One region of the Rhodoferax sp. PAMC 29310 genome, then DNA from elsewhere that is predicted to be linked to it. Evidence: riboswitches for the same ligand, from Rfam matches in the RefSeq annotation. Region 1 holds a riboswitch; each other region holds the start of a gene.
What was found. A riboswitch is a leader RNA that binds a small molecule or an ion and turns the genes downstream of it on or off. The one in region 1 is predicted to bind thiamine pyrophosphate.

Region 1 (10,529 bases):
CCGCGTGTTCCCGATCAGCAACTGGACCGAGCTGGACGTGTGGCAGTACATTGCCCGCGAAAAAATTGAGCTGCCGTCGCTCTACTACACCCACAAGCGCGACGTGGTGGAGCGCAAAGGCCTGCTGGTGCCCATCACCGAACTGACGCCCGCCAAAGAAGGCGAAACCGTGGAGTCACGCGATGTGCGCTTCCGCACTGTGGGCGATATCACTTGCACTTGCCCGGTGGCCAGCGTGGCGGCCAACGCCGACGACATCGTGATTGAAACACTGGGGGTGGAGGTCAGCGAACGCGGTGCCACCCGCATGGACGACAAAACCTCAGAGGCTTCGATGGAGAAGCGCAAGAAAGACGGATACTTCTAATGAACGCTACTACTTCGATAGCTGCTCCCGCAACAGTAGCTAGCTCTACAGCACCAAAAGACACTCAATCTGCACTCAAATTCATCACCTGCGGCTCCGTCGATGACGGCAAGAGCACGCTGATTGGCCGCCTGCTGGTGGACAGCCGCGCGGTCTTGCAAGACCAACTGGCCAACGTCTCCAAGACCGGTGAGGTCGATTTGGCCCAATTCACCGACGGCTTGAGCGCTGAGCGCGAGCAAGGCATCACCATTGACGTGGCCTACCGCTACTTCAACACGGCTGAGCGCAAGTTCATCATTGGCGACGCGCCCGGCCACGAGCAATACACCCGCAACATGGTCACGGCCGCCTCCAGCGCCGACGCGGCTGTGGTGCTGGTGGACGCCACCAAACTGAAGTGGCAAACCAATGCGCTGGAGTTGCTGCCGCAAACGCGCCGCCACTCTTTGCTGGTCAACATGCTGCGTGTGCCTTCCATCGTGTTCGCCGTCAACAAGCTGGATGCGTTGGAAGACGCCTCCAAGCCGGAAACGCTGGGCCAGGCCGCCGTGGCGTTTGACAACATCAGCCATGCGCTGGAGGCGTTTGCCAAAGCCGCCAACATCCCGGTGACCGCCATTGTTCCGATTTCGGCGCTGAAAGGCCACAACGTGGTCGAGCCCGCCGAAGGCTGGTGTGGCTACCAGGGCGCCAGCTTGCTGGATATTTTGGAGCAATTGCCCGCGACGCCGGCCGAGACGGAAACGCCCTTCGCCTTCCCGGTGCAGTGGGTCGAAAAATTCTCGTCATCCAGCGACACCTCGCAGGGTCGGCGTGTGTTCTGGGGCCGTGTGGCCACCGGCGTGGCACGCGTGGGCCAAACCATCTCCGTGCTGCCCAGTGGCCAAACGGCTGTCATTGCCCAAGTGCTGGGCCATACCCGCAAGCCTGGCGACGTGATTGCCGGACACAGCGCGGGTGTGGTGCTGGACCGCGAAGTCGACGTGTCGCGCGGCGACTGGTTGCTGGCAGTGGAGCCTAAAGCGGCTGATGCCGACGAGTTTGATACGGCCCCCGGCATCTTCAGCCCCCATCGCGAACTGAAAGCCACGGTGGCCTGGATGGACGATGAGCCATTGGTTGCCGGCCGCGTGTACTGGGCCCTGCACGGCCACCGCTGGATCAAAGCCAAAATCAAGCGCATCGTGCACAAGCTCGACGTCAACACATTGGCCGAAGAAGACGCCTCGCAGTTGGATGCGAACGCCATCGGCCACGTGGAGTTGACCTTGCAGGAAGCCATTGCCACCGTTCCCTACAGCCGCTCACGGGTGCTGGGATCGTTGATTCTGGTCGACACCGCATCGCACAAAACCGCCGGCGCTGTCTTGATCAACTGATCAATCGCAAGGTACCCCGCCGCCTGTGAAGGCCAATCTGAACCCCATGGATCAGGAAACCCAATAAAATAGAGGGTTTCCCCCATACGCCAAAAAATAAAATGACTCATACCGTCACCGAAGCCTGTATCAAATGCAAGTACACCGACTGCGTCGATGTCTGCCCCGTGGACTGCTTCCGCGAAGGCCCTAACTTCCTGACCATCGACCCCGACGAGTGCATTGACTGCGCCGTGTGCATTCCCGAGTGCCCCGTGAACGCCATTTATGCGGAAGAAGATGTGCCCGCCGACCAGCAGCACATGACCAAACTCAATGCTGAGTTGGCCCTCTTGCCCACCTGGAAGAGCATCACCAAGCGCAAGGCGCCGCTGGACACCGCTGAAGAGTGGAAAGACAAAACGGGCAAGTTGCCCCAGCTTGAGCGCTGAGTACTGCCCCTCGCATGGATGCCCAACTGTCACCCGAGGTGATTGACACCACGCTCGCGCACGACGGCCCCATTGAAACTGACGCCGTCATCATCGGCGCCGGTCCCGTGGGTTTGTTCCAGGTGTTCGAGTTGGGCCTGCTGGAAGTCAAAGTCCATGTCATCGACTCGCTGGCCTATGCGGGCGGCCAATGTATTGAGTTGTACCCCGACAAGCCGATTTACGACATTCCTGCTGTGCCCGTATGCACTGGCAGAGAGTTGACTGACAGACTGCTCAAGCAAATTGAGCCCTTCGGAGCCACGTTCCACTTCAGCCAGGGAGTCTCCACGGTTCAAAAGCAGGACGATGGGCGTTTCTTCGTTGAAACATCCATAGGCGTCCGGTTTCTAACCAAAACCATCTTCATTGCCGCTGGTGTAGGCGCCTTTCAGCCTCGCACCTTGAAGGTGGAGGGCCTGCCCGCCTTTGAAAATACACAAGTCTTTTACAACGTCAAAAATCCTGAAGACTTTGCCGGGAAAAACCTGGTGATTGTGGGCGGCGGTGACTCGGCGCTGGACTGGGCGTTGGAATTCGTCAAAGACACGCCGCACAAAGCCGAAAGCGTCATCCTGATTCACCGCCGAGACGCCTTTCAGGCGGCACCGGCCAACATCGCCAAGATGCGGGCGCTGTGTGAGGCTCAAGAGATGCAATTCATGGTCGGCCAGGTCACAGGTTACGAAGAAGCAGACGGACGCCTTACTGGGGCGAAAGTCACCGGGGTTGACGCCGTGACCCGGGTTGTGCCATTGGATATGCTGCTGGTCTTTTTTGGCCTGAGCCCAAAACTCGGGCCGATTGCCGACTGGGGCCTGGACATTGAACGCAAGCAACTCAAAGTGGACACCGAGAAATTTTCAACCAGTGTTCCCGGCATCTTTGCGGTGGGAGACATCAATGTGTATCCCGGCAAGAAGAAGCTGATTCTGTGCGGCTTTCATGAGTGTGCTTTGGCGGCTTTTGGCGCCATGCCCATCATCGTGCCCGAGAAGAAAGTCTTTTTGCTGTACACCACCACCAGTCCCAAGCTGCACAAAGTATTGGGCGTCGAATCGCCCGTGTTCGATTAAGTAGAATTCACCGGTGCTCTGAAAAGCACATTCGCTAGGGGTGTTGCCCTGCCATCACGGCAGAACGACTGAGAAAGTCCCTTTGAACCTGATTGAGGTAATCCTCGCGCAGGGAAGCATGTCCGGTTTCATGGGGGTTGCCACATTCTCTGGCAATGCATGACCTCATCCTGATAGGGCTCACCTGCCAACTTTTTGCGTGGAGCAATTGATGGCACAACCGAGTTTTCAGAACTCTCATTTCCTACAAACCCATGGTGATCAGGGCACGCCTAACCGCTGCTGCACGCCATGAAGTTCGTCATTCTGGGCGCTGGCCTGATGGGTCGACTACTGGCCTGTCAACTTGCGCGAGAGGGCCACACAATTGATTTGTTCGACGCCGGCGGCCCGCAAGCAGAGAAATCGGCAGCACGCGCTGCCGCCGCGATGCTTGCCCCGCTGGCGGAATCTGCGGTGACTGAGCCCAATGTGGTTCAAATGGGCATCTATGCCTTGACTCGTTGGCCAACGTTGATCGCCCAGCTGAGACAGCCGGTTTACTTTCAGCAAGAAGGCACCCTGGTGCTATGGCATCAACAGGACAGTGCAGATGCAGAGCGATTCAAGCGCCAAATGGCGATCACACAAAAATTGATCCCGTCCCTTCCAGCGATGCAAACGCTGAACGCACAAGGGGTCACCCAACTTGAGCCGTCTCTGGACGGTCGATTCTCGCAAGGAATTTACCTGCCGGGAGAGGGTCAGCTCGATAACCATCAACTGCTGGCGGCCATGTTGGAGCAACTCCAGCGCCTCAACGTCAGACTCAACTGGCACAGCCCACGGTTGGTCGAAGAGTTTAATCCGGGCCAGCCTGGCCAGCCGGACTGGGTGCTGGACTGCCGTGGGTTGGGGGCGCAGCCGCAATGGACAGCGCTGCGCGGGGTGCGCGGTGAAATCATCACGGTGGAAGCCAAAGAAGTCCAGCTCAGACGCCCCACCCGCCTGATTCACCCCCGTTATCCCATCTACATTGCACCGAAAGAAAATGGCATATTTTTGCTCGGGGCAACAGAAATTGAATCCAACGACACCTCTCCGATGACCGTGCGCTCGGCGCTGGAACTGCTCAGCGCCGCCTACTCGGTAGACCCGCGTTTTGGCGAGGCCCGCATTCTGGATCTGGTCAGCCAGTGCCGCCCCACCTTGCCTGACAACTTGCCCGTCATTCGACGCAGCGCCGATCGAGTGTTGCAGATCAACGGCTTGTACCGCCACGGCTACCTGATCGCTCCGGCGGTCATGGATGTGGTGATCGAGTTGATACGCAACGACTCTTCGCCCCTGTCTACGCGCCTGTCTCTTTCCGTCCAAACCACTTATTAAGTGCCTATGAAGATATCGATTAATCAGTTGCCGCATGAATTGTCTGAACCCGCGACCCTGGCAGACGCGGTGGCCTGCATCCAGGCTCAGCCGCCCTTTGCGGCGGCCGTCAATCTTCAGTTTGTGCCCCAGTCGCAATACCACCACTGGCGCCTACAGGCCAATGACCGCATCGACATCATTGCGCCGGTCACCGGTGGATAACGGATACACAGCCATGGCACAAAACCTCAGTTCAAGCCACTTTGAAGACCCGTTTGTTCTTTACGGAGAGACCTTCAGCAGTCGCTTGCTGCTCGGCACCTCACGCTACCCGTCCCCGAAGGTATTGCTCGACGCCGTGCTCAAAGCACAACCGGCCATGTTGACAGCCTCCCTGCGACGTCAAACCTCGGGGGAGCAACAAGGTGGCAACCGCTTTTGGGAGATGCTGGACCAATTGGGCGTGCCAGTGCTGCCCAACACCGCCGGTTGTCACAGTGCACAGGAGGCCATCACCACAGCGCACATGGCCCGTGAGGTGTTCGGGACAGATTGGATCAAACTCGAACTCATTGGGGACGATTACACACTCCAACCCGACACGCTCAACCTGGTCGACACAGCCAGCCGACTGATCAAGGACGGTTTCAAAGTGCTGCCCTATTGCACTGATGATTTGGTGCTTTGCCAGCGCTTGGTGGACGCGGGTTGCCAGGCCATCATGCCGTGGGCGGCGCCCATTGGCACCGGCAAAGGGCCGATCAACCCGTTTGCGCTGCAAACACTGCGCAGTCGCATTCAAGTCCCCATGATTGTGGACGCCGGACTAGGGCGACCATCCCATGCTTGCCAAGTTATGGAGTGGGGTTTTGATGGTGTCTTGCTCAATACCGCTGTCGCACTGGCGCTGGACCCGGTCGCCATGGCGGGGGCTTTTTCCGCGGCGACACAGGCAGGGCGGGATGCCTATCTGAGTGGCACCATGGCCGAACAAGCATCGGCGCAACCCAGCACCCCCGTGATCGGCACGCCCTTTTGGCACCACGCTTGAGTAGCCCTACCTATGAGCACCACTTTCGACAACGTCTCAGCCATACAAGCCATCGTCGCTGCCCACAGCGCACTGGCAGTGGACCACGCACACATTGTTGGCAAAAGCCCTCCGGCGGGCAATGCGGCATATCAAGCCAGTTTTCAGGCCGCCCGGATACTGGGGTTCATCGAAACCGATGCACATTGCATCGCAACGGCCTGGCATCGTCAGTCGGAGCGGCTCGGTCGGTTTGACCCGGACCATTGGCCGAGCGATCCGATTGACTTTGACATCCAACCACAGCCACGACTCAATGGGTTTCCTCCCTGCCCGCGCGATCTTGGTCTCTACGCCGTGCTGCCAACTGCCCAATGGGTCGCTCGCATGGCGCAAAGTGGTGTGACTACCCTGCAATTGCGCTTCAAGTCAGACATTCAGGCCGACATTGAACGGGAGATCAATGCAGCGGTTCGAGGCGTCCAAGGCACACAAGCTCTGCTATTCATCAATGACCATTGGCAAGCCGCCATTCGCGCTGGCGCCTACGGCGTGCACCTGGGGCAAGAAGACCTCGATGGCGCCAACGTAGACGCCATTCGCGCCGCCGGCTTGCGCCTGGGTATCAGCACCCATGGTTATGCAGAAATGCTGCGCGCCGATCAGTTCAGCCCCAGCTATATCGCCATGGGCGCGGTGTTTCCCACCACTCTCAAGAAAATGCAAACTGCACCGCAAGGAATCGGGCGCCTACAGCAGTACGCAAAACTTCTACGTCACTATTCATTGGTTGCCATTGGCGGAATAGACCACTCTAATTTGTCTAACGTTTTGGACTGCCAAGTGGGCTCAGTAGGCGTAGTTCGGGCACTGATTGCCGCCGCGTCCCCGGAAATGGCGGCGGCGGAGCTCATGGCGGCATTAAGAACAGGCCGTATGGCTCAGAGTTAGACTTTCGGATTGAAGACGAGCATCGGCATTGGAGCGAACCCATGATTGAGTGGCCCCTTGCCCTGCCCGATCCGTGCAGCAGCACCTGCCAACAACGCGCTGCGAACGAATTCCCTGCCCTGCCGCACAGCGTGCTCCAGATTGGACCCTCGAGCCAAATGGGCAGCAATGGCAGATGACAAGGTGCAACCCGTCCCGTGACTGTTTCGGGTGGCAATCCGGGCGCCTTGCATCCAGGTGACTCGCCCGTCACCTGTCACAAGCACATCCGCCACTTCGTCGCCCAACAAGTGGCCTCCTTTCAGCAGAACAGCCCGCGCACCCCGTTGTATCAAGGCGGTGGCAGCACGCTCCATATCTATTCGATTCACAACGCGACACCCCAGAAAAGTGCCCGCTTCATCCAGGTTGGGTGTAATCAAATCCACTCGATGAAACAACGTTTTGGAAAGCGCAGCAACAGCCCGCCCCTCCATCAACGGCGTCCCGCTGGTTGACGCCATGACAGGATCCAAGACGATCCCCTGAACGCCAAAACGATCAATTGCCTCCGCAATCACTTGTATGTGATCAATGGAAGGGAGCATGCCAATTTTCACCGCATCAACCCCCATATCGCCCAAGACCGCATTCATTTGATCTTGCAACATACCCGCAGAGACAGCGGACACAGTACTGACGCCGCAGGTGTTTTGTGCCGTGATGGCTGTGATGGCCGTCATTCCGTAGCAACCCAAGGCTGCAAACGTTTTAAGGTCAGCCTGGATGCCCGCTCCACCCCCACTGTCAGAGCCTGCAATTGACAGGAGTCGTGGGTATCGCGAATTTTCACCAATTGTCATGGTGTAGATTATCCGGCTCGAAAAGTCAGTGACTCAGCAATGATTGATTCGTAAAAGCTCTTCAAATTTGCCTTGCCGTCAAATTCGGCCCAAAAAACAACGCTATAATTTGAGGCTTATTCCTCGATAGCTCAGTTGGTAGAGCGCCGGACTGTTAATCCGTAGGTCCCTGGTTCGAGCCCAGGTCGAGGAGCCACTTAAGTGGTTGCCAATGTGCAACTATCAGCATGAAAACTTAGTGAAATCACTGAGTTATTTTTGTTTCGACACTTAAGCGATGGATAGTCGGAAAATATATATTCCTCGATAGCTCAGTTGGTAGAGCGCCGGACTGTTAATCCGTAGGTCCCTGGTTCGAGCCCAGGTCGAGGAGCCAAAATTATAAAAAGCCCTTGCGAGAAATTGCAGGGGCTTTTTTTCTGGCTTGAGACATTTATCCTTCATCGAACCCCCTCCTTTCAGGCCAGATAATTCAACGAATGAGAATCAATCTAGTAACCCCATTCGCGGAAAAGGATGCGGTCAAGGCGCTTGGTGCACGATGGGACGCCACCAAAAAACTTTGGTACATCGTCGATGTGTCTGATCTCACACCATTTCTGCGCTGGATGCCCAATGTAGACGCGGCCATGATGGGCTCCGATGCAGCTCCAAGTGCTCCAAAAGCCAGAGCGCTGAAAGCCGCCGCCGCCCCAATCGCCTCTGTCAATCAAGTCCCACACTGTGGCTGTGATGTCCTGCCTTGGGATGATTGTGTACACACCGCGAAGACGTAGCCGTTTGAGATCCGCATTCAGGTTGATGTCCCACAAGAATCCAACTGAGTCATTCGCTGCTACGGCACCCCCGACCAGACTTGGGTGCGTCAGTTCTGCATTTGCTTCGTCAATCTAGTTTTGAACGTTGATTCGCATGAAAAGCCTATCTGTTACCCTACCCACACCAGACGCCACACTGAAGACAGGCTTGAGATTTGCCGCCGTCACCTGTGTCGCACTTTTTCTGCAAGCCTGTGCAGTCATTGCAGTCGCAGATGCAGCAGTCACGGTGGTCGCAACCGGGGTTAAAGTCACAGCCAAGGCTGTCGGCGCCGTCGCCAGTGCAGTAATTCCTGGTGACGATTGACTCGGACCACCCCACCAAAACAACTCAACTACCGAAAGAAAACATGTTTGATAAAACCGGCCAATGGATCCTCCTTGAAACGTTCGAGGATTTCGACAATGGCCTTTCTGACCTGATCGACCTCTGGTCAAGCACAGCCACCCAAGCAGTCAAAGATTCAGCGCTCGCTCACTTCAAAGAGAACTTGGAAGGAGCCATGCTCAATTGGGCCGACAACCGCGCCAAGATGAAAAAATTCACAGCTGTTGGCGAGGAGTTGGCTGAGTTTGAAGAAGCATTGAAGTAGGGCTCACGCGGCGGAGGCCTGAAGCAGCACTTCGCCAGGGCTGCATAAACCTTCCACTGCTGTCGTCAGTGGGAAATGAGGGGATTACCGGCAATCGCCGTAGTGCTGCTGCCAGTTCCGGGTTTGCTGCTGAGGTACTTTCGGTAGGTCAGGATAGCGGCTCCGTAACTGCCAAACCGGGGATGTGCAGCCTACTTATATGCCCACTCTACGCTGATACTACGAAACCGTCGCACTGCCAACCTTGGCTCCAAATGTGAGAACTCTTTCGAGTGGGAATCCAATCCTCTGAATTTGCGCGAGTACCAGTTGCCGCAGCGTCGACATAGGCGGCGCGGAGGTCACCCGCAATGGGTGACCCAGTCCAACCACAATAGGCTGCGCGGACCGTTTGGACTTCACCCGCTTCAATAGACACCTGTTAAGGTCGAAATTGAACTGGAGAGTTAGTCATGAAGAGAGTCAGATACCCAGCGGAATTCAAAGCTGAGGCAGTCAAGCAGGTGACCGAGCGCGGTCATGGGGTAGTGGATGTGGCCAAGCGCCTTGGCATGTCGGACAAGAGCCTTTACCTTTGGGTGCGCCTTGCTCAACAGCAGCAAGGTGTTGGCAATGGCGAAAACGCATCCCTCAAGGCAGAAGTGTCGCGCCTCAAGGCTGAACTCAAAAGGGCCAACGAGGAGCGTGACATCCTAAAAAAGGCCGCAACGTACTTTGCCAAACTGTCCGGGTGAAGTACGCATTCATGGCAGCGCATCAAAGCCAGTTTCGCGTGAGCAGCATGTGCCGGGTGCTTCGGATTCAGCGCAGCGGCTACTACGCCTGGAAGACTAGGAGTCTGGGCGGCAGAAGGCTTTAAACGAGGGCGAATTGGTTCATAGGCCGCTCAATGCGGTCTGGCCGATGGTGAACATGTTCGTCAACGCCATCGTCTTTATCGGCCAAGCCCGGTTCAAGCAGGCTCAGGATCGCCCCGTTTGTGGTTTTGGTGCGCTTTCTCACTCAACTCGCCTGCATCGCCCCCATTCGGCGAAGATTGAGCGCCAGACAAACGAGCTTGAACTCGGCTTTCACCTTTTCTAACCCCCGCATGCTGAACTGGCGAAACCCCAGAACGTTTTTAATCCAGCCGTTGGGCGGCTCTGCAATCCACTTGCGCTTGCGGTAGTCAAGCTTGCCTTGTTCGGTGTCGAACTTGGCCGCCATCGCTACCGAGTGCGGGTAGCGCTTGGCATCGCGGGGCTTGGCCAATACTTTGCCCTCGCGCCCCAACGCGATCACCAATTCGGTCTGTGGCTGCGTTTTTGCCAACTCTGCCATCACCGCCTCACTGCGGTAGCCCGCATCGGCCAGCACCTGCTGCGCTTGTACTCCCGTGTGCGTCTTGACGGCCGCCAACACCATGGGCAATTGCTGCACATCCGAGCTGGTGTTGACCACTTCGGCGGCCGCGATGATGTGCGCGCTCTCATCGACTGCGGTTTGGGCGTTATAGCTGTAATCAAAGCCACCACCGGCACGCTTCATGATGCGTGATTCGGGGTCGGTAAAGCTTTCCTGGGCTTTGGCCGCAGGCACACCAAAGTCACGCTGATATGGTTTGCCACCCTTGGGCTTGCCGTCTTTGTCTTTGGGTTGGCGTTCGTCGCT
Region 2 (10,529 bases), 1.3 Mb from region 1:
CAATGGCGACACGCTGCGTGGCACGGGGCAGTTGCCCAAGTTCGAAGGCGACCTGTTTGCCGCCCGGAAAGGCGGGCAAGAGGGCGAAGCCCAGCCGGATAGCACGGCGCTGTATTTGATTCCCACCAGCGAAGTCACGCTGACCAACTTTGTGCGCGACGAGGTGGTGGCCGAGTCCGACCTGCCCATCCAACTCACGGCGCACACCCCCTGTTTTCGCTCCGAGGCAGGCAGCGCCGGGCGCGACACCCGTGGCCTGATTCGCCAGCACCAGTTTGACAAGGTAGAGATGGTGCAAATCGTGCACCCCGACACCAGCTACGAGGTGCTGGAAACCATGGTGACGCACGCCGAAGCTGTGTTGAAAAAGCTGGAATTGCCCTACCGGGTGATGTCGCTGTGCACCGGCGACATGGGCTTTGGCGCCACCAAAACCTATGATCTGGAGGTGTGGCTGCCAGCGCAGAACACTTACCGTGAGATCAGCTCGGTCTCTAACTGTGAAGCCTTTCAGGCGCGACGCTTGCAGGCAAGGTTCAAGAACGCGCAGGGCAAGAACGAGTTGGTGCACACATTGAACGGTTCAGGGCTTGCCGTGGGGCGTACACTGGTTAGTATGCTTGAAAACCATCAGAATGCCGATGGCTCTATCTCGATCCCTCCAGCGCTGCAGCCCTACTTGGGCGGCATGACGGTGCTGGTTGCGGCTGTTGCCAAGGCCATGGGCAGCTAGCCCGACATGGCACAGCGTTTTTTCACGGCGCTGTTTCTCGGCTTGGCCTTGTGCTGGCCAGCCCGGGCTGAAGAAGTATTGCGTGTGCTGGCATGGCCCGGCTACGCGGAGCCGGAACTGGTCAATGCATTTGAGGCGTTGCACCATGTTCGGGTGCAACTCAGTTTCGTCAGCTCAGACGAATCCTTGCGTCAAAAGGTGCAGGCCAATCAAGGTGGCGACTTTGACGTGATTGCAGCCAACACGGTTGAAATTAAAAATCTCGTCACGAAAAAGCTGCTGCGCCCGCTTACCCTTAGCAGGATTCCCCTAGTCGCCAATCAGTTACCCCGTTTTCGGGAGACGCAGCGCATCCCGGGCATCACCCGGGGGGATGAGGTTTACGCTGTGCCCTATACCTATGCCGAAATGGGGCTGATTTACGACCGAAAGCAATCCACGCGGGTCCGCACCTCGCTCGCGGTCATGTGGGATCCCATCTACAAGGACAAGGTGCTGGCCTTTGATGATGGCAATCACAACTTCTCCCTTGCCTCACTCTCCATAGGCGGCAAGCCCTTTCAGATTGACGACGGTCGCTTCGAGAAAGTGGCTGAGCGTTTGATTGCCCTGCGCCGCAATGCGCTGGCCTTTTACACCTCGCCCGAAGAGTCTGTCGAATTATTTGGCGATCACAAGGTAGCTGTTTTATTTGCCAACTATGGTCGCCAGCAACTCAAGCTGTTGCAGGACGCAGGTGCGGACGTCGGCTACGTGATTCCTGTGGAGGGTGCGCTGGCCTGGCTGGATTGTTGGTCCATCGCTCAGGGTGCCCAGAACCCGTTGCTGGCTCACCACTGGATCAATTTCATGCTGGGCCGCGGAGCCAGTGACGCCTTGGTCCAGCGGCAGGGTCTGTCGAGTACCATGAGCGTTGGCGCTGGCGGCCATGGATCGGATCGAATCCACTGGTTGGAAACCGTCGAAGACGGGACGCGCCGCAGTGAACTGTGGGCACGAATTGTGTCGGGCGATCGACCCGAACGGTTTTAGTCCATGCGCAATGGAATTGGCTTCAAGTTAGGGCTCCTGTTGGCCACGTTTGGTATTGCGTCGATGGGCCTGGTGGGTTACTACTCTCACGTCAGTAGCCGCGCCAGCTTGCTGGACAACGCCCAGACCAATTTGCTCACGGCAACGCAGGTGGTCAGTCGCAATTTTCAGGTCACGATTGAAGCCGTATCCGGCGATGCTCGCATGTTGGCTGGGTTGCCGTCGGCCATACGTAGTCTTGAGGGCCTCGGGGAGGCTTCTGTGCAGGCCGAGAAGTCGACTCTGTCGGCGACGTTCAAGTCGCTGATGTCGGTGCGCCCCGAGTATTTTCAGGTTCGACTGATCAGCGCTGACCAGTACGGGTTGGAGCAAGTTCGGGTGGATCGCGATGACGACAAGTTGACGCAAGTGAGCGGCTCCTCGCTTCAGGAAAAAGCGCATTTTCCCTATGTGTTCAATACCGTGAGATTGGGTTCCAGTGAGGTCAACGTGTCTGATATTCGGCTCAATCATGAGAAGGGCGCCCATTCGGGAATGGATCAGCCCACGGTGCGGGTCGCGGCCCCCATCATTGGGCCAGACGGCGCCGTCAAAGGGCTGATCGTGATCAATCTGGACCTGAACAGCGTGTTTGATCGACTGAGGCTTGATTTGCCAGCCTCCTATCAGGTCTATCTCAGCAATCGCTGGGGTGATTTTCTGGTCCACCCTGATGCCTCGCAGACCTTTGGGTTTGAGACCGGGCGCCGGGTATTGATTCAGGATTCGTTTCCCTTGGTCTCCGACCTCATCGCCGGTCATAAGAGCGGAGTCGTGGCCCGTGTCGAGGAAGCTGAGTCTGGTAATGGCGGTTTGGTGAGTGCGTTTGTCCGCTTGCCGTTCGGCGATGCGTCAGCGCAGCGATTTGTGATCATGGGATTGTCCCGGCCTTTGCCGGAGGTAGTCCACGCTGCGAATCAGATGGGTTGGAACACCGTTCAAATCATTGGGGTGCTGGCCGCCTTGGCCTTGGCTCTGGCAGCCGTGGTGTCGCGGCTGGTGACTGGGCCATTGAAGTCGATGGTCAGAGCGGTGGGCAGCTTTTCACGGTCGCAGTCCATCAGTGTGCTGCCATCTTCCCGCCAGGATGAAATAGGTCTGCTAGCACGCAGTCTCAACGAGATGCAGAGCACCATTGTTGAGAACTTGCGTGAGTTGAACGAGAGCCGGCAGTCGCTCAAACATCTCGCCCAGCATGACGTGTTGACCGGCTTGCCCAATCGGGCTTTGTTCAATGACCGGCTGAACCAGTCCGTGTCTCAGTCTCGTCGGGACCGCGGTCGAATGGCGGTGCTGTTTGTGGACCTGGATGGCTTCAAGGCCGTGAATGATCGCCACGGTCACCATGTGGGTGATTGGCTTTTGAAGGGTGTGGCAACGCGCATGCTTGGTTGTGTGCGCGAGGCGGATACCGTTGGACGCTTAGGCGGCGACGAATTTGTGGTGTTGTTGCCGGCCATCGAACAGGTACGCGACGCGCTGGTGGTTGCTGAAAAAATCCGGACCGCCTTGAATCAACGTTTTGAACTCGACGGTTTGGATCTGAACATCTCAGCCAGCGTCGGTGTCGCCCTTTTCCCTGACCACGGTGACAGCAATGTCTCCTTGTCCCGAAGTGCAGACAAAGCCATGTACCAATCCAAGGCGAGAGGTGGCGATTGCGTTGTGCTTGCGACGGGCGCGGGTTGAGCATCCGCAAAGGCGCGCCGCGGAATTGCCGGGCAATTACAATCGAAAGTTCACCGGGGGTGTCTGCTGAGAAGCGGACTGAGAAATACCCCACTCACCTGATCTGGGTCATGCCAGCGTAGGGAGCGTGAAACAAGGTCCGCTGTCACGAGACTCGTCCCTTTTTTGACGCCACCACGACGGCGCAATGAAAGACGAAGCAATGAACAAGCGGATTTTTGTATTTGGAGCGGTCGCCCTGGCGGCCTGGACCTTGGCAGCCCCGGCCAACGCCGCCGACAACGAGTTGCGCGTGATGGTGCACAGCTCTTTCTCCCTGCCCAAGCCCATGCTGGCCCAGTTCGAAACCCAAAGCGGTCTCAAGCTCAGCGTCATCAAAGGCGGTGACGCGGGTGAGATGCTGAATAAACTGATTCTGACCCGCGCCCAACCCGTGGCTGATGTAGTGTTTGGCATCGACAACGCCCTCGTCGCCAAGGCGCAGGCCGCCAACGTGCTGGAGGCCCATGGCCTGCCAGCGCTGGCAGGCACTGTGGCCGGCGCTGAGAAACAATTCGGTGCCTTGGTGGTGCCGGTGGACTATGGCTACGTCACCCTCAATTACGACAAAGCGGCCGTTGCCAAAAGCGGGCAAGCCCTGCCCAAAACACTGGACGATCTGACCCAGCCCGCCTACCGCAACTGGCTGGTGGTGCAAAACCCGGCCACGTCCAGCCCTGGCTATGCCTTCATGCTGGCCACCATTGCCGGCATGGGGGAAGAAAAAGCCTATGACTGGTGGGCCAAGATGCGCGCCAACGGCGTCAAAGTTGCCAAAGGTTGGAGCGAGGCTTATTACACCGAGTTCAGCCGGAACGGTGGCGCCTACCCGCTGGTGGTGAGCTATGCCACCAGCCCGGCAGCGGAGGTGTTTTACAGCAAGGAAAAAATCACCGAGTCGCCCACTGGCTCGCTGTCTCTGAAGGGCGGCGTGTTCCAGCAAGTGGAAGGCGTGGCGCTTGTTAAAGGTGGCGTGCAGCGGGAAGCTGCCTTGAAGTTCATCAACTTCATGCGCTCGGCCCCCGTGCAGGAAGCCTTGCAAACCACCATGTGGATGTACCCGGCCCAAAGCAGCACGCCCCGTGCCGAAGTCATGCGCCATGCGCAAGAGCCGACGACATTTGAGAGCATGGGCACCGACACCATTGCCGAAAAAGGCAGCCAGTGGGTCAGCCGCTGGACGCAAGTCGTTCTGAAGTAGATCCATGATGCCCGGCGCGATGACCTTCAAGTCGCGACTCGGGCGCGGGATGCTGGCCGCGCTGCCCTTGCTGGCGCTGGGCCTGATGCTGGTCGCGCCACTGGCCCGCCTGGCATGGCAAGGGTGGAGCGGGGCGCCTGAGTTCGGCCAGACCGCTAATGTCTCGCTGTGGTCCGTCTGGCAAGACGACTACCTGCGCTGGCGGGTGTTCTGGTCGCTGGCGCAAGCCGGCGTCACCTGTGTGCTGGCGCTGGTGCTGGGCCTGCCAGTGGCCTGGGTGTTGGCCCGTTTTGAATTTCCGCTGCGTCGGCTGGTGCTGCGCTTGCTGATGCTGCCGTTTGTGGTGCCGACGCTGGTGGCGGCGCTCGGTGTGCTGGCCTTGTGGGGACCGCATGGGGTGTTCAGTGGCTGGCTAGGTGTCTCGCTGCAAAACACTCCTTGGTTGCTGCTTTATGGCAATCTGTTTTTCAATCTTTGCCTGGTGGTGCGTGCGGGAGTGGACGCGTTGAATCAGGTCAGCGCCCGCCAAGTCGCTGCCGCCCGTTCGCTTGGGGCCACACCTTGGCGAGCCTTTTGGCGGATCGAGTGGCCCGCCATTGCCCCTTGGCTGGCCTCCAGCCTGTGCCTTGTTTTTTTGTACTGCTTTGCCGGGTTTGGCCTGGCGCTGGTGCTGGGCGGGCAACGTTATGCCACGGTGGAAGTGGAGATTTATGCTCTGGTCGCCCACGAGCTGAAGCTGGCCGAAGCCAGTGTGCTGGCGGTGTGGATGATTCTGCTCACCGGCGGCGTGGCCCTGGCCTATGCGGCCATTGAGAAGCGGCTGGCCGCCCCTTCGCGGGTGGACCCCCTGGCCCGGCGTCGCCCGCAAGGTATTTGGCAATGGGTGGCGTTGGCCGGTGGACTGGGTGTATTGGTGTTTTTCTGTGTGGCGCCCATGCTGGCCATTGTCTGGCGCGCGGTGTCTGCCGGTAGCGAGGCCTGGGCGCAGGTGCTGGACGAAGAGACATTGGACGCCTTGTGGAACACCTTGCGCTTCTCGTTCATGGCCTTGGTCGTGGCCACGGTGCTGGGCGTGGCCCACGCGCTGGTCGCCACCCGCTCGGTGGCATGGCGTGCGGCGGCATTTTTGCCGTTTGTGGTGTCACCCGTCACGGTGGCTTTTGGTTTGCTGCTGCTGTATCCGCAATGGACCGCCAGCTTGCCGCTGCTGGTGGCCGCGTACGCCGTACTGGCGTATCCGTTTGTCGCCAAATCACTGGCCGCAGGGCTGGACAGTTTGCCGCCCCACCTGCCTCAGGCGGCTCGTACGTTGGGTGCCAGTCCATGGCGCACCTTCTGGCGGGTGACTCTGCCCATGTTGGCAACTGCGCTGCGGCGCGGCATGGCGTTTGCCGCCGCCACAGCCTTGGGGGAGTTTGCGGTGACGCTGTTTCTGTCGCGCCCCGAGTGGGCCACGCTAACGACCCTCATCTACCAGCGCCTGGGGCGCCCCGGCGTGGCCAATCTGGACGTGGCCATGGTGCTGTCTTGTGTGTTGATGGGGCTGGCGCTGTTGGCCTTTCTGGTGATTGAGTGGCCTCAACGAAATGCAGCGTCTGAACGGGACGCGACACCCGCACCGCGTGGTCCTCGGGTTGCTGTCGCTGCCGGGCACCGAGAAAAGGAATTGAGCCATGCTTGAGCTGCGCGATTTGCACAAACACTTTGGTGAGCGCACCGTGGCCGACGGCGTGAGTTTGTCGGTTGCCGCCGGTGAAATCGTGGCCTTGCTGGGTCCATCGGGCAGCGGCAAAAGCACCTTGCTCAAAATTGTGGCGGGGCTGGAGGTGGCCGATGCGGGGAGTGTGTGGTTTGATGGGCAAGACATCAGCGCGCAGCCGCCCGAGCGGCGCGGCTTTGCCCTCATGTTTCAGGACTTCGCACTCTTCCCCCATCTCAATGTGCTGGACAACGTGGCCTTTGGTCTGATTGAGCAGCGCATCGTCAAGACGGAGGCCCGTGAGCGGGCTCGGGAACTACTGAGCCGTTTTGGTCTGGCCAGCCATGCCACTCACAATGTTTGGCTGTTGTCGGGTGGAGAACAACAACGCGTGGCCCTGGCGCGCGCCCTCATCACGGCACCCCGGGCGCTGCTTCTGGACGAGCCGTTTTCCGCGCTGGATGCCGAACTTCGGGTCGCCCTGCGCGATGAATTCAGCCAGCGCATCCAAGAAGCCGGCATGGCCACGCTGCTGGTCACGCATGACGAGTCCGAAGCGCGTGCCATGGGCGGGCGCGGTGTGCGTCTGGTGGATGGACGCTTGACCAGCTTGTGGTAGTTCGGCCCGCAAGGCTTAGTGGACTTGACCTTCGGAAGACGCCAAGGCCAGCTCCACGCGCTCCTTCAAATCCCGATCCTGGTAAATCGTGAGGTCTGTCGGCACGGCTCGCTTGAGCATTGCGCTGGCCGCGTGGTTCAGCAAGGGCCGCAGCGTGCCCAGCATGGGGCTGGTGGCGATCAGGTTCAATTCGTTAAAAGTTTGACTATTGGCCGCTTCATTCAGGTAGCCGGCCAACTCCCGGGCGAACTCCAGTCGCTCCTTGTCCTGCGGCTCGGTGTGCGGCTCAAATTGGGTGCCGTGGTGCGCCGTCCGGCCATGGCCTTTGCCAGCATCGCCGCTGATGTCTCCCTTGGGCGTTGCGCGGGCTTTGGGATAAACAAAGCCGTCCAACTCGGTCAATAATTTGTGGCTTCCATGCTGCTCCAGCACACGAGCCCGGTGGGCGTTGGCGATCAGAATCCAGGTTTTTTCCATGGTCATGCTCCTTTTAACAAGGGTGATGTGTCCGAAAGGGGTGGGGTCAGTTGCGGGCTTGCCAACTGTCATCCGACTGGCGGCATGCCGCTTCTCCTCGCGTTGTTCACGTGACGGGGTCAATCGAGTCACTCTACTCAGCGCATGGTCTGGGCGACTTGCGAATCATCAAAGGCGCGGCACCTCGCCTTGGCTCGGGAGCCGCCGCCCACGCGGGTGACCCGCGAAGGTCGAACGCGCTCATGATGATTTTTTGCGCAATCTCAATGGACGTTTTGAAGCCGATCGTAGAGTGATGTTACTGACACGAGGGCACCCAGGAGTGCCACTGCCGTGCACCCTGTTCAAGGAGTTTCAAATGAGATCAGATGACGATATGCGCGCAGATTTGTTGGAACGGCTGGACGCCATTCCGACCATCAGCGGTGCCGAAATTGATGTGTTTGTGGACAACGGCCGGGTCACCTTGAGCGGCCGGGTGGACACGCCTCAGACTCGTTTTCAGATAGAAAGCGCCGCGAGGCGCGTGACGGGTCTGCGAAGCTTGGCCCTCAATGTGACACCTGGGCGTGACAAGGGCCGCCGGGGCATGCATTGACGGTCAGTGCGATGGTGGCTTGTCGTCGGCCTTGGGGTCCGCCATTTGTTGACGGATTTTTTCCAGCTTATTGGCGTAGTCCTCGGCTTCACCATAGCTCATGAAGCGGCTGTAGCGGGCGTGCACGCCCAACACCTTTTTGGCATGCTTGATCGGGCAAAAATATTCCTCAGTTCGCGCGACGATCTCTGTGACATAGGCCATGAGCCCATTGCCATAGGCGCAGTAGGTGCAGTGAAACTTTTCAATGAAGTTGAGGTACTGGAGTTGCTGACGGTCATACACGATGTAGTCGCGGCGACGCACTTTGGCAATCTTGTAAATCGGGAAACAAGTGGCCTGGTAAAAGCTCACGCACAAGTCCAAAATCAGCATCGGAATAATCATGCTGTAAATGATGGGGCCGGTAATCAGGTTTTGGGGCCGGTTGGTTACCAGCCAATGGAAGAAGCCTCGCTTGAGTCGCCGGTGCGTATCGCGAATGGAGGTCTCAAACTCTGCCCGTTTTCCCCTGAATTGGGCGGAAGCGCTGGCCTCTTGCTCCTGGATGGCTTTGCGCAAATCGTCATCCAGCGTGGCCATCTGATCCAAAAGGCGGCGAATATTTTCATTCATTGTCTTTCCATTAGAGCACCGCCACGGTGGCCCGAGCAACGCGCTACTTCAGCCTGGCTTGCACATAGTCCAGTACGTCATTGAGCGTGATCAATCCCGCATAGTCGGATTCGGCAATCTCCACCCCAAAGCGCTCATGCAGGCCAACCAGAAAGTTGAGCCAGTCCATGGAGTCCAGATCCACCTGGTGGCGCAAGGCACGGGCGGGGTCGATGTCTTGGGGCTCCACCTCGGGCGCAATGGTGCTTAATACGGTCAAGGCCCCTTCGGTCAATGTGGCGCGGTCAGCTTTCATGTGGGGTCTCCTTGGGGCGGGGTTTTATGAACGGCTTCGGCCAGTGTGTCCGGTTGCTGCAAAACGGCGCGCAGTTCTGCCAGAAACAAGGCACCTTGATGGCCGTCCGAGGCGCGATGGTCTGCCGCGAGCGAAGCCGTGACCAGGGGCAGGGCGCACAAGACACCGTCTTGCACCCAGGGGCGAGTCTGGACGCTGCCAAAACCTACCAAGGCCACCTGGGGCGGGTAGATTACGCCGAAAACCGCTTCCACCCCCTGGTCTCCCAGGTTGGTCACGGTGATGGTGGGGTCACTCATTTCGGAGCTGCGCAGTGAGCCGGCGCGTGCCCGTTTGACGAGGTCGGTCAGGTCACGCATCAGCTGGTCAAGTGGTTTGCTGCCGACGTCATGAATGGCGGGTGCCACCAAGCCGCCGCCCCGCAACGAAATGGCGACGCCGGCGTGAATAGCTGTGGCGGGCTGAAACGCCCCATCCACATAAAAGCCATGAAGCTGCGGCGTGCGCTTGAGCGCCACGGCCACCGCCTTCAGCATCAGCACAGCTGGCAGCAAGCGCTCAGCAATCGTGTGGCTGGCGTTGTATTTCGCCAACCAGTCCAGGGCCAATGCCATGGGAATGGTCTCGCTGAGGTAATAGTGCGGAATCTCCCGTTTGGAGCGCCCCATGGCTGCGGCGATGGCCTTGCGCATTTCCTTGGCTCGGTCGGCTGGGCTGGTTGGGGCCGATGGCGCCGGTGTGGACGACGCTAGGGCAATTGCAGGCATCCCGGATTTTTGTGTGCTGGCCGCCGCTTCAATATCGGCCACGGTGACAGACGACTGCGCGCCAGTGCCCTTCACGGAGTCGCTATCAATACCCAATTCCTGCGCACGTCGGCGCGCCGCTGGCGTCACCGGGCGGCGGGTTGGGGTAATCGCTTTTTCTGCAGTCTCCGGAGCAAGTTTGGGGGTGGGGGACGGCGAGGTGGGGACGGTGGGTTTCTGGATGGGCGGTGGCGGTGCCGTCGCGGTTGCCATTGGATCGGCCGCTTCGCCGGGTGCCAGAATGGTCGCAAGTGCCGTACCGACCGGTACTTTTGTGCCGGGTTCGATCAGCAGTTGACCCACCACCCCGTCGTGCCATATTTCCACATCCACCGCAGCCTTGGAGGTGTCAACCACAGCCACCACCTGGCCCCGTTGGACCGTGTCGCCTGCTTTCACATGCCAAGTGAGCAAGGTGCCTTCATCCATGTCAGCCCCGAGAGAGGGCAGGCGGAATTCGATCACGGCGATTTGCCCATCAGCGTCAACACGGCGGCCACAATCTTGGGCGTTTGGGGCAGGGCAGCTTCTTCTAGGTGCTTGGCATAGGGAATCGGCACCTCTTCGCTGCAGACCCGAGCCAGCGGCGCGTCCAAGTCAAAGAAGGCCTGCTCCATGATGCGCGCCATGACTTCAGCGGCCAGGCTGCCCGATCGCCAGGCTTCGTCCACCACCACAGCGCGGCGG
Region 3 (10,529 bases), 870 kb from region 1:
ACCGCAGCGGCAAACGCGTGGGCAAGTACTACGGTCCGCCCGCCACTTGGGAAAGCAATGACGGCTCCAAAATCACCGGCACCCAGCTTGCTGTGGCGTCCAATGGCACAGACAACATCCCCATGCAGTTGGTCAAGGCCAACCCCGCCATGGGCCAGGGCATGATGCAAGGTGTGAGCTACATCCAGCGGGTCAACACGCAGGGCGGCATTGCCCCCAAGGCAGCCTGCTTCAGTGAGAACGTGGGTCAAAGCCTGATCGTGAGCTACACCGCCGACTACATTTTCTGGCGCGCCAATTGAGTCGTTTTTGGGGACGGGCTGGCGTTGCGGCGCCAGCCTCTCCGGTGCACGAGTTCCAGGAAGGGATTTGAGGGCCTTGAGTCGGGCTCAGTATTCGCGGCGCTTTACAGCAAGCCCGAGGCGATGTTGATGGCCAGGGCGAAGAGGGTGATGTTGAAAAAGAAGGCCAGCACGCAGTGGAGCAGGCTGGTGCGCCGCATTCTTCGGTTGCTGATGGTCACGTCTGCTGTCTGACCTGAGGTGCCAATGACGCACGAGAAATACAGAAAATCGCCATAGTCCGGCGGCTCGCCACCCGGAAAGTCCAGTCCACCTTTGCCGCCGGTGGCCTGCATGGCGAAGAAGTCATGCGCGTAGTGCAGGGCGAACATCACTTGGGTGAAGGCCCAGGACGACAGAATGGTCAGCAGGGTGAGGGCAATGTGGGCATAGCGCAGCATGCCGCCCAGTTCTTTCACCACCGCCAATTCGGCCAAGATGGCACCCAGGCACATCACGGCAGACATCACCACAAACAACAGAACCAAGGCGCTGCCTTCGTCTTGCAGAAGCGCGCGGGTTTTCATGCGCTGGTTCGACGACCAGAACATCATGTGCATGGCCAACGCCAGGTACAGCCAGGCCCCAACATTCCAGCCCACGATGGCCTTGGTGATGGGCAACATGCCCAGGGAGTCCGGCAGCAGCAGTGCAGTGGCAACGCCCACGGCCAGCCCGCTGAACAACCGAGGTCGGGCGTACACAAAGCGCACCGTGGCGTAGGGCGATGTGCCGGAAGGTGTTGAGGGGGCTTCATTCGGTTGGATCAGGTCAGGTTGAGGCTCAGGCGACAGTAGCGCACGCCATCGTATCGCTCCCAGTCTTCGGGTTGGTCGCGACCTCGTTGATCTTTACATCGCTGACATACATCTTCAGGCCTGTTTGGTTACGCTCGCCCGCAATACGAAAACTCAGGACTGCGACAGTGAAACAAAAGAAAACAGCAGCGTTTGTTCAGCGGCTCGGGCCAGGCCTGATCACGGGCGCGGCGGACGATGACCCCAGTGGCATTGCCACCTATTCTCAGGCCGGTGCCCAATTCCGGTTTGGGCTGGTTTGGACCTTGCTGCTGACCACGCCGCTGATGATTGGTATTCAGATGTTGTCGGCCCGCATTGGCTGGGTGACGGGTCGCGGTTTGACGGCCAATATCGACGAGTTGTTTCCCCGTTGGCTGACCACGGTGTTAGTGGGTTTGCTGGTGGTGGCCAATACGATCAACATTGCCGCTGACATTGGGGCCATGGCCGAGGCGGTTCGGCTGCTGATAGGGGGCTCGCTGGCGGTCTATGTGTTTGGGTTTGGCGCTTTTTGCATGGCCACGCAGGTCATTTTTTCTTATGAACGAACGGTTCGCTTGCTGAAATGGCTCACGTTGTCACTGTTTGCCTACGTGGCGGTGATTTTGAGTGTGTCGGTGCCGATTCACCGGCTGATTCAGGAGTCTCTGCAGCCCTGGGCGTTTTTCCCGGCTGATCTGTCGCTCAAGGAATACATGGCGATGGTGGTAGCCGTTCTGGGCACCACCATCAGCCCCTATCTTTTCTTTTGGCAGGCCGCTCAGGAGGTGGAGGACAACAACCGTCGGCCCGAGTCGCAGGCCCTGCGAGCGCACCCTGAATATGCGGCGGAGCATTTGTTTCGCATCAAGCAGGACACCTTTTTCGGCATGACGTTTTCCAACGTGATTGCCTTGTGCATTGTGGTGGCGACCGCCGTGACGCTGAACATGCAGGGCATCACCCATATTCAAACGTCGGCGCAAGCGGCCGAGGCGCTTCGCCCTATTGCGGGTGAGTTTGCGTTTGCCCTGTTCGCGCTGGGCATTATTGGCACCGGCCTGTTGGCGGTGCCGGTGTTGGCAGGTTCGGCGGCTTATGCGGTGAGTGAACTCTATGGCTGGAAGGCGAGTCTCTCGCATGGCTTCAAAGAGGCACGGGGTTTTTACCTGATCATCATGGCTGCGACCGGCATTGGGTCGCTGATTGGTTATCTGGAGGTTGACCCGATTCAGGCCTTGGTTTGGAGCGCCATCGTCAATGGCGTGATCTCGGTCCCCATCATGGCCGCGTTGATGTGGATTGGTCAGTCAGAGCGCCTGATGGGCAAGCTCACGATCAGCCAGCGTCACCGATTCTTTGGCTGGGCGGCCACGTTGGTCATGGGGGTGGCCGTGATTTTGCTGGGCCTGACCAGCCTGTAATTTTGGGTTGATCGTTGAAATAAAAAATTGTTTTAAGTAAAAAGTGCTTGCAGCCCTTGTCTGATCTGCGTAAAGTGCTACTAAAATTATAGCAAATCTCCGGCGAGTCAAGTCGAACGCGCGCCAGCCCGGCCATCATCGCTTAGACTTCGCCTTGCCCGGGGTGCGCTAAGTAGCGCTGAGATGGATTACCAGACCCGCGAACTTGATCCGGTTAATACCGGCGTAAGAAGAGCAAAACACCTGATATTTGTGCGCCCACCCGAATTTTCTTCGGGCTATTTCTGGGCCGTGGTGTGTCCTCCCTGGTTCGCGTGATTGGTTGACGGCTCTTCTCCGGAGCGTTTGGCCCACCTTTCAGGAGAACACGCGATGAATGCCCCCGACAAGTTCACTCAGTTACTGAGCCTTTCCCGCAAGCCCTTGCCGGCTTCGCGCAAAATTTACGTGCCCGGCGCGCAGTCCGATGTGCATGTTCCCATGCGCGAAATCATGCAAACCAACGGGGAAGCTGTCTCTGTGTACGACACCTCGGGCCCCTACACCGACCCCACCGCCCACATTGACGTGCGCCAGGGTCTGCCCACCGTGCGCTCCAGCTGGATTGAGAAGCGCGGCGACACCGAGCTGTACACGGGCCGTACCCCTTACGCATTGGACGATGGCTTGAAAAACGGCGAGACCGAAACGCTGGCCTTGCTGCGCGCCCAAGCGGCCGGCCTGCAGCGCCAGCCGCGCCGTGCGAAAGCGGGTGGCAGTGTGTCTCAAATGCACTATGCCCGTCAAGGCATCATCACCCCTGAGATGGAGTACGTGGCCATTCGCGAGAACCAGAAGCTCGAATGGATGGCCCAGTACACCGGCAATGCCGAGCGCGAGGCGCGCCTGGCGGGCAACAGTTTTGGCGCCAGCATTCCCCGCGTGATGACGCCTGAGTTTGTGCGTGATGAAATCGCCCGTGGTCGCGCCATTATTCCGGCCAACATCAACCACCCCGAGATCGAGCCGATGGCGATTGGGCGCAATTTTCTGGTCAAGATCAACGCCAACATTGGCAACTCGGCGGTCACCTCCAGCATTGAGGAAGAGGTTGAGAAGTTGGTGTGGTCGATCCGCTGGGGCGCAGACACTGTCATGGACTTGTCCACTGGCAAAAACATCCACACTACCCGCGACTGGATTCTGCGCAACTCACCCGTGCCCATTGGCACGGTGCCGATTTACCAGGCGCTGGAAAAGGTAGGCGGCGTGGCCGAAGACCTGACCTGGGAAATCTTCCGTGACACGCTCATCGAGCAGGCGGAGCAGGGCGTGGATTACTTCACCGTGCACGCGGGTGTCCGCCTGGCCTTCATCCACCTCACCGCCCAACGCATGACTGGCATCGTGTCACGCGGGGGCTCCATCATGGCCAAGTGGTGTATTGCCCACCACAAAGAAAATTTCATCTACACCCACTTTGATGAGATGACTGAAATTTTGAAGGCCTACGACGTGAGTTACTCGCTGGGCGATGGCTTGCGCCCCGGTTCTGGCGCGGACGCCAATGACGAAGCCCAGTTTGCCGAACTTCGCACCCTGGGTGAGTTGACACAGCAAGCCTGGAAGCAAGATGTGCAGGTCATGATCGAAGGCCCTGGCCATGTGCCCCTGCACATGGTGCAGGCCAATATGACCGAGCAGCTCAAGCACTGCCACGAAGCCCCGTTCTACACACTGGGACCACTGACCACCGACATCGCACCCGGCTACGACCACATCACCAGCGGCATTGGCGCGGCGATGATTGGTTGGTTTGGCACCGCCATGCTGTGCTACGTGACGCCCAAAGAGCACCTGGGTTTGCCTGACCGTGACGACGTGAAGGTCGGCATCATCACCTACAAAATCGCCGCCCACGTGGCCGACGTGGCCAAGGGCCACCCCGGCGTGCGCGCCCGTGATGACGCCTTGTCCAAAGCCCGCTTTGAGTTCCGCTGGATGGACCAGTTCAACCTGTCGCTGGACCCTGACACCGCACGTGACTTCCATGACGAAACCCTGCCAAAAGACTCGTCCAAAGTGGCGCATTTCTGCTCCATGTGCGGACCCAAGTTCTGCTCCATGAAGATTTCGCAAGAGGTACGGGAGTACGCCAAGATCAAAGGTGTGACGGACGAGCAGGCACTGGCTGAAGGCATGGACGCCAAGTCAGAAGAGTTCAAGCGTGGCGGCGGCGAGATCTACATCCCGATTGCAAAAGCTTGATCGCTCAGGGCAATGGCCGGAAGGCGCAAGGGCGAGAACGGCGGCGCTCCGTCTGCAGCGCAGACGCGTTCCTTCAGCCGCTGAGAGTCCGGGAGGGGTTCTCAGCGGCTGCTCCCTCAAAATCAGATGGCCGGATTTAGCCCAGACGAACCGGTACAAAAATCTTGTCTTCACCGCGTTGAATCAACAGGGCGACGGATTTCTGCGACTTGGCAACAACCGAGCGCACCTGCTCCACACTGCTCACGACCTGCCCATTGACGGCCAGCAGCAGGTCACCACTTTGCACGCCGGCGTAAGCCGCAGCGCCCTGGACATCTTGAATCAAAAGTCCCGAAGGCAAGCCGGAGGCTCGCAGTTCGTCAGGCTGAAGTGGACGCAATGCCAGGCCCAACCGTCCCTGCGGTGTGCCAGGGTCTGCGCTGGCCACATCGGCCGCCTTTTCATTGGCATTGCCCAACTGGGCCTCAATGGTTTTGGACTCGCCTTTGCGCCAAATCTCAAACTGAACTTTGTCCCCCGGCGTGGCAAGGCTGATGACCGCCGGCAGATCGCCCGAGGACACCACGGCCTGCCCGTTCATTTTGCGAATGACGTCGCCAGGTTCCAGTCCGGCCTTGTCAGCAGGCCCACCTTTTTCCACACTGGATATCAGGGCGCCTTCGGGGCTGCTCAATTTGAACGAGTCCGCCAGTGCCTGGTTGACCTCTTGGACCGACACGCCAAGGCGTGCGTGCTCCACCTTGCCGTGCGCCACGATTTGGTCTTTGATTTTGCTGGCCAGGTCCATGGGAATGGCAAACGACAGGCCCTGGTAACCACCGCTTCGGCTGTAGATTTGGGAATTGATACCCACGACCTCGCCCCGGCTGTTGAACAGCGGCCCGCCGGAATTGCCGGGGTTCACCGCGACATCGGTCTGGATGAAGGGCACAGCGCTGTCATCCGGCAAGGAGCGACCTTTGGCGCTGACCACTCCGGCGGTGACCGTGTTCTCGAAACCAAAAGGCGAGCCAATCGCGAGCACCCATTCACCCGCACGCAGGTCACTGGTTTTTCCAATCGTGACGGTGGGCAAGTTTTTGGCCTCGATTTTGAGGACGGCAATATCGGTTTTGGTGTCGAAGCCCAGTACCTTGGCAACGAACTCCCGTCGGTCGGTGAGCTTGACCGTGACCTCTTTGGCATCCCGCACCACATGGGCGTTGGTCAGGATGATGCCGTCTGCGCTGACGATAAAGCCGGACCCCTGGCCGCGTGACGGTGTGTCGGGTTGCTGAGACTGCCCCTGCCCATTGGGTTGAAATTTCCGGAAAAATTCAAAAAACGGATCGTTGCCAAAGGGGTCTTCCCGGCCGCCACGCCGGACTACCGGGCCTTCATCGGACGTTTTGACCATGCCGGTGACGCTGATGTTCACCACTGCCGGCCCGTATTGCGCGGTGATTTTGGCAAAGTCGGGCACAGTCACGCCCGGGTTGACCAGGGTGGTGACGGCGGGGGCAGAAACTGCTTGGGCAGAGCCCATGTGCTGCAGAGCGGTGACACTGGCGCCACCGATGGCGCCAGCGGCCACCAGGGCCAAAACCAGCTGACTGCTTTTGAAAGAGTTGAGTTTCATGAGGTGCTCCTGAGTTGAGTGATTCCGATGACTCAACTATGGGCACCCAGCCTTAGGTGAGTCTTAAACCCAGATAGCTCATTAGGACGAAAATCACCCACCAGCCACCGCGTAGGCTCGCAGGGCCGCCTAATGGGCTATCTGGGTTGCACCACGGGGAACCTCACCTCGACCCGCAGGCCTCCCAAGGTGGGCGACTCGCCCAACCGTACCGTGGCATGGTGCCGCTCGGCGATCGCCTTGACGATCGCGAGCCCCAAGCCGGTGCCGGTGGCAACGGAATCGGGACTTCGGTAGAACGGCTCAAAGACCCGCGCGCGCTCAGGGGTTGGAATACCGGGGCCGCTGTCTTGCACCAGCAGCTTGACGTAGCCCGGATCTACCCGATTCAGCTCAATGGTGACCTGCCCGCCTGCCGGTGTGTACTTGAGGGCGTTCTCCAGCAAATTGCGCAGCAGGATGAGCACGGCGTCACCGTCGCACCGTATGTAGACGGGGGCCAAATCGCCTGAATTAAGGTCTATCTGCGCCAGTTGTGCCTGTGGTAGAGCATCCGTCAGTGCGCGCTGCGTGAGGGTCGCCAGGTCCTGAGGGAGACCATCGGCGCCAATGGGGTCGTCTGCGCCCTGGCGGGCCAGCAGCAGCAATTGATTCATGAGTTGGATGGACCGCTCGATACCCTGATTCAGCCGGGTGATCGCCAGCGTACGGGTCCCCTCGTCCGGGGCTCGGCTGAGCGCCTGGGCTTGCACCTTCAGCGCGGTCAGCGGCGAGCGCAGCTCGTGGGCCGCATGGGCTACAAACGATTTTTGGGCATCAAAAGCGGTTTGCACCCGCGCAAACAGCAGGTTCAATTCATCGACCAGCGGCAAGACTTCATCGGGCAGCCCCACTTGAGACAGGGAAGAGAGGTCGTCTGCCGCACGGCTGGCGACTTGCTGGCGGGTTCGCTCCAGCGGCAGCAAGGAGCGGCGAATCACCCACCAAAGGATGAGCAACAACAGTGGCGCCATCAAGGCCATGGGCAGCATGGCGCGAAATGCCAGGGCACGGGCGCGGGCCGTTCGGGCGCTCATGTCCTGGGCGATCTGGATGGTTTGGTAGGCCGTTTGCAGCGAGTACACCCGGTACTGAGTTCCCTGCAATTGCACGTCTGAAAATCCGAGCACCGCACGGGGGGGCAGCGCCGAGTGGCCAGAGCGAAACAGCTGCACGCCGTTGGGGCCCCAGATTTGAATCACATAGCCTGAAGCCGTGTCGCGCGGATCTTCCAGAAAAGGGGTGCCCAGCGCGGGGCCACCGCGCAGCGAATAGGCCATTTGCTGCAGGTGGTAGTCGAACATCTCGTCCGCTTGCTGCAAAGCACCCCGGTAGGCTGAAAGGGCTTGCAGCAAAGCAGCCAGCACCACGGCGGTCATGGTAGAGACCAGCAGGCGGCGCCGCAGGGAGTGGCCCGTTTTGATCTTAGTGGAGGCGCTTGTCATGTGGATGCCAGGGCGTAGCCCAGACCGCGCACGGTTTGAATCAGCTCACTGCCCAGTTTTTTGCGCAAACCATGCACATAGACTTCAACGGCATTGCTGCTGATGTCGTCTTTCCAGCTGTACAGCTTCTCCTCTAGTTGGGCGCGCGACAAAACGATGCCGGGGCGCGCCATGAGCGCTTCCAGCACCGCCCACTCACGGGCAGACAGCGTCACGGGTAGGCCGTCACGCTGGGCTTCGTGCGTGATGGGGTTCAATCGAATGTTGTTGATCTCCAGCACGGGGTCCGGGCGACCCGCGCCACGGCGAATGAGGGCACGAATACGGGCCAGCAGTTCATCCAGGTCATACGGTTTCAACACATAGTCATCGGCACCGGCATCCAGACCAGCAATGCGGTCGGCAACCGCATCGCGCGCGGTGACGACGATCACCGGGGTGCGGTCCTGCCGCTGTCTCAGGCCCTTTAAAACGTCCAGGCCGTCGCGTTTGGGCAAGCCCAAGTCGAGCAGCATCAAGTCGTAGTGCTGGGTGCGCGACGCGGTGTCGGCCATGGCTCCGTCCTTCACCCAATCGACGGCAAAATGTTCAGCGCGCAGCACATCCAGCACGGTCTCGCCAATCATGATGTCGTCTTCAACCAGAAGCAGTCGCATGTTTCCCTTCCTTTGATCAAGAAACATGATGCCTCAAGCTGCTTAAGCCCGCCTTAAGGGGGGGCAGGTCAGCGCGCCCGGCGGGCCAGGTGAATGCCAGCCAGCATGCAGCGCACCGAGCCGCCTGCCAATTCAATGGTGGGAACGTCCAGCGGCAGCAATTGAACAGACTGCTCGATGGTCGCAATCTGCGCGGGCTGCAAACTGTTTAGAGCCCGCGTCGAGAGGGCCAGCAGGCGGCGTTCTCGGCCGGTCAGCTCCAGCGCATTGCCGGCAAACTCGGCGATCTGTTCAGTGCTGAGGTCGATGATGGCGCGACCGGATTCCGCTAGGCGGGCCCGGATTTCTTCGCGTCGGGCGGGGTTCTGAATCATGGAGAACCCGACCAAGGCGAATTCAGTGGCCACGCACATGAGCACATTGGTGTGGTACAGCGCTTGGCCATGGGAGTCAGCCGCGTCAAACACCATCGGCTCGAAATTGAAATGGGTGGCAAACCGCTCCAGCGCCACGGCATTGGCCCGGTTGGAACGAGCGGTGTACGCCACGCGGTCCACATGGTCGAGCACCATGGCGCCGGTGCCTTCCAGAAACAGGTCGTCGTATTCCAGACCGGAGTAATCGATGACGTCTTGCACCCGGTAGTTGGCCTTCAGCATCTCGACCACATCCACGCGCCGCTCGCGGCGGCGGTTGGGCGAGTACATGGGGTACAGCGCAATGCGCCCGCCCGCGTGGGTGGAGAACCAGTTGTTGGGGAACACCGAGTCCGGCGTGTTGTGTGTGCCGGTGTCGTCAAACAAATGCACCGTCACGCCATTGGCCTCCAGCTTCGCCGCGGCCGCCGTCACCTCCGCATAGGCCGCAACTGCAGTGCTACTAGCCGCCTCCAGAGCGGCCGTGCGCTGGAAGGCGTTGTCGGCGGCGGTTTCGGGGTTGGGTGAAAAGGTGTGTGGGCGAACCATGACCACCGCGCTGGGGGCCTGAATGGAGCGAATAGGGCGCATGAACGTGTCCTGGTGAAGGGGGGTGTGCCCGTTCACTTGAGCGGGCATGGCGGTGATTGTTCTTTGAAGCTCAGCTATACGGAAGCGGCCAAAATGTCACAATTAGTTTTGTAATTTGTCTATTTGATAATATTAAATGGGCGTTTTGTATCTTTTGACGCGTTGAGGTGCATGATGGACGATCTGGATCGGGAGTTATTGGGGCTGTTGCGCGACGACGCGCGCTTGCCGGTTGCCACCTTGGCCAAAAAGCTGCGGGTGGCACGCGCTACCGTGCAAAACCGGCTGGCCAAGATGGAGAGCGACGGCACCGTGCAGGGCTATACCGTGCGCTTGAAAGCCGCCACCGACGGGCACCGGGTGCGCGCCATGATGACGATTGCGGTGGAGGGGAGCCGCGCCACCGACATCATGGTCAAGCTGCGCGGTCACCCCAGCGTGTATTCCCTGCACAGCACCAATGGGCGCTGGGACATCGTGGCCGAGCTACGCGCTGACACGCTGGAGGCGTTTGACCGGGTGCTCAACACCATTCGTCAGATCGAAGGTATTGCCACCACTGAGACCAGCATCCTGCTGTCAACTTTCAAGGCTTGAGGCAAGTTAACTGTTGGCGCGCTTTTTGAGCCAGCGCATCAAGCCGCCCACCAACGGGAATTTTTCGTACAGCTCTTCGGCTGCATCCCAGTAGTCGCGGTGCAGGGTGATCAAACCTTGCTCATCAAGAATCAAATGCGTGGCGCCTCGCACGGTTTGCAGGGTGGCTTGTTGAAAACCCTTGAAGCGAAACAGGAAATCCCAGGTCAGGAAACACTGCTGACCTTGCACCACACGAGCCGTGACGACAAAGCGTGGCTCGTGCAAGGCCTCAAACATGTGCGCAAAAATGCGCTGAATTTCAACCAACCCCTGCACTTCGTTGAACGGGTCTTTGAATCGGGCCTGTGCTGCGTAATACGTGCCAAACCGG

Region 2: it holds a riboswitch for thiamine pyrophosphate, as region 1 does, so the genes downstream of both, J8G15_RS20930 (thiamine ABC transporter substrate binding subunit) here and J8G15_RS05480 (FAD-dependent oxidoreductase) in region 1, are expected to answer to the same signal.
Region 3: it holds a riboswitch for thiamine pyrophosphate, as region 1 does, so the genes downstream of both, thiC (phosphomethylpyrimidine synthase ThiC) here and J8G15_RS05480 (FAD-dependent oxidoreductase) in region 1, are expected to answer to the same signal.

What each region holds. Positions count from the first base shown of each region.
Region 1 is NZ_CP072852.1:1,174,179-1,184,707, forward strand. It holds gene cysD (sulfate adenylyltransferase subunit CysD) at 1-367, shown strand, start outside; gene J8G15_RS05465 (sulfate adenylyltransferase subunit 1) at 367-1,749, shown strand; gene fdxA (ferredoxin FdxA) at 1,851-2,180, shown strand; gene J8G15_RS05475 (NAD(P)/FAD-dependent oxidoreductase) at 2,195-3,295, shown strand; TPP riboswitch at 3,322-3,427, shown strand; gene J8G15_RS05480 (FAD-dependent oxidoreductase) at 3,587-4,663, shown strand; gene thiS (sulfur carrier protein ThiS) at 4,670-4,867, shown strand; gene J8G15_RS05490 (thiazole synthase) at 4,881-5,696, shown strand; gene J8G15_RS05495 (thiamine phosphate synthase) at 5,709-6,626, shown strand; gene thiD (bifunctional hydroxymethylpyrimidine kinase/phosphomethylpyrimidine kinase) at 6,623-7,468, opposite strand; tRNA gene J8G15_RS05505 (tRNA-Asn) at 7,589-7,664, shown strand; tRNA gene J8G15_RS05510 (tRNA-Asn) at 7,769-7,844, shown strand; gene J8G15_RS22020 (DUF5710 domain-containing protein) at 7,948-8,244, shown strand; gene J8G15_RS05515 (hypothetical protein) at 8,381-8,593, shown strand; gene J8G15_RS05520 (hypothetical protein) at 8,637-8,879, shown strand; gene J8G15_RS05525 (transposase) at 9,332-9,613, shown strand; gene J8G15_RS05530 (IS1182 family transposase) at 9,882-10,529, opposite strand, start outside.
Region 2 is NZ_CP072852.1:4,506,810-4,517,338, forward strand. It holds gene serS (serine--tRNA ligase) at 1-733, shown strand, start outside; gene J8G15_RS20920 (extracellular solute-binding protein) at 740-1,765, shown strand; gene J8G15_RS20925 (GGDEF domain-containing protein) at 1,769-3,493, shown strand; TPP riboswitch at 3,539-3,636, shown strand; gene J8G15_RS20930 (thiamine ABC transporter substrate binding subunit) at 3,696-4,733, shown strand; gene J8G15_RS20935 (iron ABC transporter permease) at 4,738-6,414, shown strand; gene J8G15_RS20940 (ABC transporter ATP-binding protein) at 6,407-7,051, shown strand; gene J8G15_RS20945 (host attachment protein) at 7,067-7,528, opposite strand; gene J8G15_RS20950 (BON domain-containing protein) at 7,887-8,126, shown strand; gene J8G15_RS20955 (hypothetical protein) at 8,130-8,741, opposite strand; gene J8G15_RS20960 (acyl carrier protein) at 8,785-9,036, opposite strand; gene J8G15_RS20965 (dihydrolipoamide acetyltransferase family protein) at 9,033-10,307, opposite strand; gene J8G15_RS20970 (alpha-ketoacid dehydrogenase subunit beta) at 10,304-10,529, opposite strand, start outside.
Region 3 is NZ_CP072852.1:2,040,932-2,051,460, reverse strand. It holds gene J8G15_RS09330 (DUF3455 domain-containing protein) at 1-302, shown strand, start outside; gene J8G15_RS09325 (DUF1345 domain-containing protein) at 407-1,045, opposite strand; gene J8G15_RS09320 (NRAMP family divalent metal transporter) at 1,267-2,544, shown strand; TPP riboswitch at 2,694-2,794, shown strand; gene thiC (phosphomethylpyrimidine synthase ThiC) at 2,917-4,791, shown strand; gene J8G15_RS09310 (DegQ family serine endoprotease) at 4,928-6,412, opposite strand; gene J8G15_RS09305 (ATP-binding protein) at 6,550-7,896, opposite strand; gene J8G15_RS09300 (response regulator transcription factor) at 7,893-8,552, opposite strand; gene ctlX (citrulline utilization hydrolase CtlX) at 8,621-9,559, opposite strand; gene J8G15_RS09290 (Lrp/AsnC family transcriptional regulator) at 9,734-10,156, shown strand; gene J8G15_RS09285 (nuclear transport factor 2 family protein) at 10,163-10,529, opposite strand, start outside.